Methylobacterium mesophilicum SR1.6/6: one gene and its partner. The main gene of each other region encodes a partner of the protein of the gene in region 2 in a complex. Links are inferred from orthologs where the notes say so. Each region holds a gene or a part of one and is shown on either strand. Other genes may lie near its edges.

Region 1 (4,375 bases), 1.6 Mb from region 2 along the record:
AACAAGCCGATGACATCGACGCAGGTGAACCGCGCGCATTATCCGAGCCTCCGGGGGAAGCGCGTCCTCATCACGGGCGGCGCGTCGGGCATCGGTGCCGGCCTGGTTGAAGCCTTCGTGGCACAGGGCGCACATGTCGCGTTCTGCGACATCGCCGTGGACGCCGCCGAGGCGCTCGTCGCCCGCCATTTGCCCGAAGCGGGGACTCCGCCGCTCTTCCGGCGCTGCGACCTCACCGACGTCGAGGCCGTGCGCGCGCTGGTAGACGAGGCCGAGGCGGCGCTCGGCGGTCTGGACATTCTGGTCAACAACGCCGGCAACGACGATCGTCACCGGCTGGCGGAGGTGACGCCGGCCTATTGGGACGACCGGATCGCCGTGAACCTGCGCCACCTGTTCTTCGCCGCGCAGGCCGCGGTGCCGGCGATGCGCCGGGCAGGCGGTGGTGTGATCCTGAACTTCGGATCGATCAGCTGGCATCTCGGCCTGAAGGATCTGGCCATCTACCAGACCGCCAAGGCGGGGATCGAGGGCATGAGCCGCGCCTTGGCCCGCGATCTCGGCCGCGACGGGATCCGGGTGGTCTCGATCCTGCCGGGCAATGTTCAGACGCCGCGGCAGGAGAAATGGTACACGCCCGAGGGCGAGGCGGAGATCGTCGCGTCGCAGTGCCTGGACGGGCGCATACAGCCGGCCGACGTCGCCGCCCTGGCCCTGTTCCTGGCCTCGGACGACGCGCGGATGTGCACAGGGCACGGCTACTACGTGGATGCCGGCTGGCGCTGAGCGGAGCCGATTCTAGTTCTTGCCGGCCTCGTAGCGAGCCCTGGTCCCGGCATCCGGAGGATAAGGGCCGGGCAGTGCCGTGCCTCTGCCGACCTCGTCCATGACCCAGCCCTCGAAGCGCTCCTGCTCGGGTGCGAGGTCCAGAACCGTCTCCACCAGCGCAGCCGGGATCAGGACGGCGCCGTCCGCATCGACCACGATGATGTCGTCGGGGAAGACGGCGACGCCGCCGCAGGCGATGGGCTGCTGCCACGCCACGAAGGTCAGGCCGGCGACGGATGGCGGCGCCGCCGCGCCCTGGCACCAGACCGGCAGGCCGGTGCCGATCACCCCGGCGACGTCGCGCACCACACCGTCAGTTATCAGAGCGGCCACCCCCCGCTTGGCCATGCGGGCGCAGAGGATGTCGCCGAAAATGCCGGCATCGGTCACACCCATCGCGTCGACCACCGCGACGCAGCCGGCGGGCATGGCCTCGATCGCCGCGCGGGTCGAGGTCGGGGAAGACCAGGATTCGGGGGTCGCGAGATCCTCGCGCGCCGGCACGAAGCGCAGCGTGAATGCACGGCCGACGAGCCGGGGCTGCCCGTCCTTCAGTGGCCGGGTCCCACGCAGCCAGACGTTGCGGAGACCCTTCTTCAGGAGGATCGTGGTGATCGTGGCTGTGGTGACCTGCGAGAGGGTCGCGACGATCTCAGAGTCGCTAGGCATCATCGTCTCCGCGAAGGCTCGTCGGAAGCTCGTCGGCGGTTCTTCGAGCTTGGCGCCGGGGAGGGATCCGCCCCTGCGCGGGATCGTGCGTCAGTCGCACGTCTCCTTCTTCACGGTCTTGGAGTCGCCCATGTCGTTCTCCTTGCGCACCGTCTTGGTGACGCAGCCGTCGCCGTGTTCGTGCACGGTCACGGACTTCGACTCGGAGGCCGGGCGATCGACGACGACGGCGGGGCGATCCCGCTCGATGACGGTGGTCTGCGCCTGCGCCGCGGCGCAGAGGCTCAGGAGGGCAGCAGTAGCGAGCAACGACTTGCGCATAGTGGGCTCCAGTATCGGTATCGGTACCGAGTAACGTGGTCCCAGCTTGAGCGTTCCGCTGATCTGAAAGTCATGGAGGCGGCCCGAACCCGTAAAGGAACTTGGCTCGGTCCGCGCGCCGTTCGGCATGAGGTTCAGCCGGAGCGACCGCGCCAGAAACGCCGGAATCCGGAGTGTTTCAAGCCGGGCCGACTACGTGCGCAGACGTCCGCGACACTCATTACCCGCCGGTCATGGGTGGGAAGAACGCGATCTCGCGGGCGCCCGCGATCGACGTCTCGGGCTTGGCATGGGCGCGATCGATGGCGGCCCGCACCACGCCCGGATCCTCGAACGCGTAGGCGTATTCCTCGCCGCGCCCGCGCAGCCAGCCCACAAGGTCCGCGACGGTGGCGATATCCGGCGGCAGGGCCAACTCCTCCTCGGGACGACCGATCCGTTCCCGGACCCAGGCGAAATAGACCAGCTTCATCGCATCACCGTAGCGCACTTTTGGGGGCGGGCCGCGCATCCCGTGGCCCGGCGCATCAGCGCGGGTCGTCGATGACGTGCTTGATGCCGGCCCGCATGTAGTCCCACCCGGTCCACAGCGTGAGGGCCGCGGCGAGCCACAGCAGTGTCAGGCCGATCGGCACCGTCCCGGGGAGGACCGTCTCGCCCGCGGGGCCGGCCACCAGGAATCCGAGGGCGACGAGCTGCACGGTGGTCTTCCACTTGGCGATCTTGCTGACCGGCACGCCGACCTTCAGCTCGGCCAGGTATTCGCGCAGACCGGAGACCAGCACTTCGCGGCACAGGATCACGATGGCGGCCCAGATGTTCGTGCCGACGATCGTGTGGTCCGCCGTCAGCATCAGCAGGCAGGCCGAGACCAGAAGCTTGTCGGCGATCGGGTCGAGCATCCGGCCGAGTGCCGAGCTCTGGTGATATGTGCGGGCGACGTACCCGTCCAGGTAGTCGGTGATCGCGGCGGCCACGAACACGCCCAGCGCCGACCACCGGGCAGTGTGGGATTCGGGCCAGAACAGCAGCGCGACCATCACCGGTACCGCGACGAGGCGCCCGTAGGTCAGGCAGTTCGCAAGCGTCCAGGCCGGCGACCGTCGTCGAGGGAGGACGGCGTTCATCGCCGGGGTGAAATCAGAGCGCGGCGCGGGCGTCAACGCCTCCGGGCCGGGCTCGGCCATCGCGGCGGGGTTTTCAGGCGCCGGCATGGAAGAAGTCGTACACGGCCCGGGCGGTGGCGGCATTGACGCCCGGCGTCTTGGCCAGGTCCTCGAAAGCCGCGCGCTGGATGGCCTTCACGGTCCCGAAATGGTGCAGCAGCGCGCGCTTGCGGCTGGGCCCGATGCCGGCAATCTCGTCCAGGGGATTCTTGACCATTTCACGCTTGCGCTTGGCCCGGTGGCTGCCGATGGCGAAGCGGTGCGCCTCGTCTCGGAGTCGCTGCACGAAGTAGAGCGTCGGGTCGCGCGGCGGAAGCTTGAAGGGCGCACGGCCGGGCACGAAAAACGTCTCGCGTCCGGCGTCGCGGTCGCGCCCCTTGGCGACGCCGACCAGGGGTACGCCCGAGACGCCAACTTCATCGAGGGCGGTCCGGGCGGCGTCGAGCTGCCCCTTGCCGCCGTCGATCAGCACGAGGTCCGGCCACGCCGGGAACGCCTCGCCGTCCTCCGCGGGCGGCGGCACCGGCGCCTGCGCGCCACCGTCCGCGGCGGCGACCGCCGCCTCCCGCTCGGTACGGGGCGCCTCCTTCACCAAGCGCTTGAACCGGCGCTGCAAAACCTCGCGCATCATGCCGTAATCGTCCCCGGGGGTAAGCTCCTCCGACTTGATGTTGAACGTGCGGTAATGCGTCTTCATGAACCCCGTCGGCCCTGCGACGATCATCCCTCCGACGGCGTTCGTGCCCATGATGTGCGAGTTGTCGTAGACCTCGATCCGGCGCGGCGCGCGGTCGAGGCCGAAGGCCTGCCCCAGGGCCGCGAGCAGCTTCCCCTGGGACGCCGTGTCGGCGAGGCGCCGGGCGAGCGCCTCCTTGGCGTTGCGCTGGGCGTAATCGACGAGGTTCTTGCGCTCGCCGCGGCTCGGCCGATGGATCTCGACGCGGTGATCGACGCGGCTCGACAGGGCGGCGGCCACCAGTTCCGCATCCTCGATCTGGTGGCTGGTCAGGATCGTCCGGGGCGCCGGCTTGTCGTCGTAGAACTGGCCGATGAACGAGCCCAGCACCTCGTCGGGCGTCATGGTCCGGTCGGCCTTCGGGAAATAGGCGCGGTTGCCCCAGTTCTGGAAGTTCCGGAAGAAGAACACCTCGATGCAGAACTGGCCGGCCTGCTCGTCCAGGGCGAACACGTCCGCTTCCTCGACGCCCTGGGTGTTGACTCCCTGGACGCCCTGGATGGCCGAGAGCGCGGCGATCCTGTCCCGGAAGCGGGCCGCACGCTCGAACTCCATGGCCTCGGAGGCCTCCTGCATCTCGGCGCGCATCCGATCCTTCACGGCGTTCGACTTGCCCGCCAGGAAGGCGCGGGCCGAGTCCGCCATGGTGGCGTAG
Region 2 (4,460 bases):
GGCGTCGGGTCCGGCACCCGCCACCCTGGCGTCCACCGGCGACCCGCGCTTCAACCAGCTCTGGACGCTGATGGGCGTACCCTGCGTGAACGTGCCGGTGCCTGGCCACCGCCTGCCGGTGGGCGTGCAGGTGATCGGGCGCTTCGGCGACGACGGCCGGGCGCTGGCCGTCGCCCGGCTGATCGAGGACGGGCTGCGCGGCTGACGCGGTGGCGCAGGCCGCCGCTCAGGTGGCCGGCTGCTCGTGGAGCGTATCCTCCACGTAGAGCTGCTCCAGCAGGACCTTGATCACCGCCATGAGCGGCAGGGCCAGGGCGATGCCCCAGAGCCCGAAGATCACGCCGAGGATCAGCTGCCCGGCGAAGATCGTGGCCGGCGGGATGTCCAGCGCCCGCTTCTGGATGAACGGGGTGAGGCCGTAGCTTTCCAGGCACTGAACCGCGAGATAGACGCCGATCGCCCCGATCACCGCCTTCGCGCCGGACGCCAGCGCCGCCAGGATGATGACGAGGCCTGCCACCAGCGGCCCGACCGTCGGCACGAAGGCGAGCAGGCCCGCCTGGAGCCCCAGGATCAGCGCGCCGCCGATCCCCAGGAAGGCGAGGCCCGCCCAGGTGCACAGGAAGATCACCGCCATGATGATGAGCTGGCCGAACAGCCAGTGCCTCAGGGTCTCGCCGGCACCGTCGAGCACCTGGGTGGCGCGCCAGCGCTTCGCGGGCGGCACGAACCGGACGACGCCGTCTCGGTAGGCCTTCGGATCGGCCGCGAAGGCGAGCCCGAGGAAGGCGATCACCAGGAGGTTGCCCAGGGCGTCGAACAGACCCAGGATGACCGCGGCGGCCGGCCCGAGGACGCTGCCGGCATCCGACACGAAGGAGCCGCCGCCCTTCAGGAGGCCGGAGGCGAGGCCGGCGAGGCCCCCTTCTTTCTGGCCGGACTCCGTCGAGCCGTCCTTGCCGCCGGCCTGCGGCGCGAGGCTCGGCACGTCGATGCCCCGCTCGGAGAGCCAGCCGGAGACCGTGCCGGCCTGATCCTTGATCGTCGTGCCGAGGTCTCGGCCCTGCTGCACGATCGTGGCGCCGCCGTAGCTCCCGAAGCCGATGACCGCCGCCGCCACCGCGAGGCTGGCGATCGACAGCCGCAGGGCCCGCGGCAGGGGCAGGACACGGCCCAGCCCGCGGGTCAGCCCATCGAGGAAGACGCCGAGGAGCATGCCGGCGAAGATCAGCAGGATCGTGCCCGCCGACATCCAGGCGAGCGCCAGCACCGCCACGAAGCAGACGACGGCTATCCCCGAGGCCGCGAGCGGCGCCGTCCCGCGCCAAGGCCCGACCGGGCCGTCCAGTTCCTTGGGGCTGCTGTCCGACATCGTTGCTCCTGCGCCGGGCTCACGAACGCTGCGAGCCCTCCCGGGTCAAGTGCGCTGGCCGCCAGAACTATGCACAGCGGTGCGACCGGACGGCGGCCTGCGCGTTGTCTCGGCGGCCGCAGGACAGCGGCGACGGCATAGGCAGGATGGCGCGCATGAGCACCTACGGCGAGACCCCGAGTTATTCCCTCGGCCTGGGCCGATCGGTCGACAACGGCGACCAGCTCAGCAGCGTGATGCTGTTGGGGATCGCGGTGGCCGGAGCGGTCGTCGCGATCCTCCTCAGTGCGCTGATCGTCTAGGCGCGGCTTCGCCGCGTCGAGGCCGGTTCAGCGACAGGGCGCGTGAAAACGAAGACTTGACGCCGCGCGCGCTGGTAACGCCACGGCACACGGCAAGACGGTGGTCCGGTGGATCTCAACCCGCCGCCTCATCCTGAGGTGCCCGCGTCGACGGACCTCGAAGGAGGGCTCCAGGGATCGCGGTGGCTTCTGGGGGGCTCCTTCGAGGCCTCCGCTGCGCTCCGGCACCTCAGGATGAGCGGGCGGATTGGACAGCCGATCCGAACGTTTCCCGGCGTGTGTCGTGTACCGTGGCGTTGCGATCGGCCGTGGCCCTGGCGGTCAGGTCCAGCGCTCGGCCGCGGCGTCGTCCCGAGCCGCAGCCTCGACCCAACCGCCGGTGGTGCCATCAGCGAGGTGCTCTCGCTTCCAGAACGGCGCCCGGGTCTTGAGGTAGTCCATCAGGAAGTCCGCGGCCTCGAAGGCCGCGACCCGGTGGCTGGAGGCGGTGACGACCAGGACGATGCCGTCGCCCGGGCGCACCAGGCCGTGCCGGTGGATCACCCGCAGGGCCTGAAGAGGCCAGCGCCCGATCGCCTCCTCGGCGACCCTCTGAATCTCGGCCTCGGCCATGCCGGGGTAGTGCTCGAGTTCGAGGGCCGCCAGCCGCCCGTCCTCGTCGCGACACAGGCCCGTGAAGGTGACGACGGCTCCGGCCCTGCCACCGAGTTCGGCACCGATCCGCGCGATCTCGGCGGCGGTGTCGAAGGGCTCGGCCTGGATGCCGATGCTCGGAAGGGGGGCGCTCATGCCGCGATCCATAGGAGTCCGCGGACGGGCCGGCCAGTCCCCTGCCTGTCACACTTGCTCCCGCCTCTATATGACACGGTCCGTCGCGCACTCCCGGTCCGGGGCGCGGTGCGCGATCGTCCGTCTCGACCCCGCTGATCCCGGACGGCGCCGGAGAAGGATAGCCGCGTGACCCCCGACCTGATCCTGGCCTATGACGGCGTCCAGCCGGATTTCGCGAGCCGTCCCGTCTGGTGCGGCCGCGGCAGCACGGTGATCGGCGCCGCGCGCATCGGCGCGCAGGCCTGGCTCGGCGACGAGGCGGTGATCCGCGCGGACGGACAGACGGTGACGCTCGGTGACCGCTTCTGGCTCGGCCACCGCTCGACCGTCCACATCGCCACCCGGACGCACGGCACGCAGGCGGGCGACCGCGTCACCGTCGGTCGCAACAGCGTCGTGCATGCCTGCACGGTCGGCTCCGACGTGGTGATCGAGGACGACGTTGTGATCCTCGACGGGGCGCAGATCGGTGACGGCGCGGTGATCGAGGCCGGGGCGACCGTCTTCCCCCGGGCCAATCTGCCCGGCGGCTACGCCTATGTGGGCAGCCCGGCCCGACCGAGCCGTCCGGTCGCGCCCGAGGAGGTCGCAGAGCGCGCCGAACGGCTGCGCGAGCGGATGGGCGACGGGCCGTCCCTACCGCCTGGGGAGCTGGCGGATGTCGAGGCCAGCGTGTTCGTGGCGCGGACCGCGCGCCTGCGCGGGCGGGTGAGTCTCGGCGCCGGGTCGAGCGTGCTGTTCTGCTGCGACCTGAACGCCGAAGTCGGCCCGATCGTGGTCGGCGCCGACACCAACATCCAGGACAATACCGTCATCCGCACGCGGGCCGACGGGGTCGTGATCGGCCGGGACACCACCATCGCCCACAACGTCCGCATCGCCGACTGCCGGATCGGCGCGCGGGCGCTGATCGGCATCGGCGCGACGATCGCGGCCGGCACCCTGATCGCCGACGACGTCATGCTGGCGGCCGGCGCCACCACCGATCCCGGCCAGATCCTGGAGGCGGGCTATCTCTGGGGCGGCCGACCAGCCCGGATCCTCGCGCCCCTCGATGCCGAGAAGCGCGCCATGATGATCCGCATCGTCGAAGGCTATTGCCAGCACGGCCGGGAATACCGGGCGGCTCAGGAGGCGCTGGGCTGACGATCCGCCGTCAGTGCTGCAGGATCTTCGACAGGAAGGTCTGCGCCCGCTCGGACCGGGGACTGCCGAAGAAGTCCTCCTTCTTGGCATCCTCGACGATCTCGCCGCGATCCATGAAGATCACCCGGTCGGCGACCTTGCGGGCGAAGCCCATCTCGTGGGTCACGACCATCATGGTCATGCCCTCCTTGGCGAGCTCCACCATCACGTCGAGCACCTCGCCGACCATCTCGGGATCGAGCGCCGAGGTCGGCTCGTCGAACAGCATCACCACCGGGTTCATGGCAAGCGCCCGGGCGATCGCCACGCGCTGCTGCTGGCCGCCGGAGAGCTGGCCGGGGAACTTGTTCGCGTGGGCGCCCAGGCCGACGCGGGCGAGCAGGTCGAGGCCGCGCTTCTTCGCGTCCTCGGCGCCGCGGCCGAGCACCTTGCGCTGGGCGATGGTGAGGTTGTCGGTGATCGACAGGTGCGGGAACAGCTCGAAGTGCTGGAACACCATGCCGACCCGCGAGCGGAGTTTCGGCAGGTTGGTCGCCTTGTCGGCGACCTTGGTGCCCGCCACCGTGATCTGGCCCTTCTGGAACGGCTCCAGGGCGTTGACGCACTTGATCAGGGTCGACTTGCCCGAGCCCGAGGGGCCGCAGACGACCACGACCTCACCCTTGGCGACTTGGGTGGTGCAGTTCGTCAGGACCTGGAAGTCGCCGTACCATTTGCTGATGTTGTCGATGGCGATCATCGTCTCGCCGGGCGCCGCCGCGGGCGCGCCGGAGGTCAGGCTGCCGGGCTGCAGGCCGGCATCCTTCGGC

The links.
Region 1: the proteins of MMSR116_RS20160 (region 2) and moaD are in contact, whole or in part, in a crystal structure (PDB 1FMA), measured with the Escherichia coli proteins. The link is inferred for Methylobacterium mesophilicum SR1.6/6 from one-to-one orthologs.

Annotation. Positions count from the first base shown.
Region 1 is NZ_CP043538.1:2,625,911-2,630,285, reverse strand. The notes cover bases 665-3,428. They hold moaD (molybdopterin converting factor subunit 1), read right to left. Parts: upstream 2,291-3,428; coding sequence 2,039-2,290; downstream 665-2,038. Other genes in these bases: uvrC (excinuclease ABC subunit UvrC), read right to left, coding at 3,019-3,428; pgsA (CDP-diacylglycerol--glycerol-3-phosphate 3-phosphatidyltransferase), read right to left, coding at 2,346-2,945; MMSR116_RS12500 (hypothetical protein), read right to left, coding at 1,588-1,818; MMSR116_RS12505 (ribonuclease activity regulator RraA), read right to left, coding at 799-1,497; MMSR116_RS12510 (SDR family NAD(P)-dependent oxidoreductase), read left to right, coding at 665-786. Outside these bases: more of MMSR116_RS12510, read left to right, coding at 10-664; more of uvrC, read right to left, coding at 3,429-4,375. UniProt on the Escherichia coli protein: Involved in sulfur transfer in the conversion of molybdopterin precursor Z to molybdopterin.
Region 2 is NZ_CP043538.1:4,202,638-4,207,097, forward strand. What follows is about bases 730-3,578. They hold MMSR116_RS20160 (molybdenum cofactor biosynthesis protein MoaE), read right to left. Parts: upstream 2,464-3,578; coding sequence 1,996-2,463; downstream 730-1,995. Other genes in these bases: MMSR116_RS20155 (AI-2E family transporter), read right to left, coding at 730-1,372; MMSR116_RS31425 (hypothetical protein), read left to right, coding at 1,528-1,674; MMSR116_RS20165 (gamma carbonic anhydrase family protein), read left to right, coding at 2,632-3,578. Outside these bases: MMSR116_RS20150 (amidase), read left to right, coding at 1-205; more of MMSR116_RS20155, read right to left, coding at 227-729; more of MMSR116_RS20165, read left to right, coding at 3,579-3,651; MMSR116_RS20170 (amino acid ABC transporter ATP-binding protein), read right to left, coding at 3,662-4,390. UniProt on the Escherichia coli protein: Converts molybdopterin precursor Z to molybdopterin. This requires the incorporation of two sulfur atoms into precursor Z to generate a dithiolene group. The sulfur is provided by MoaD.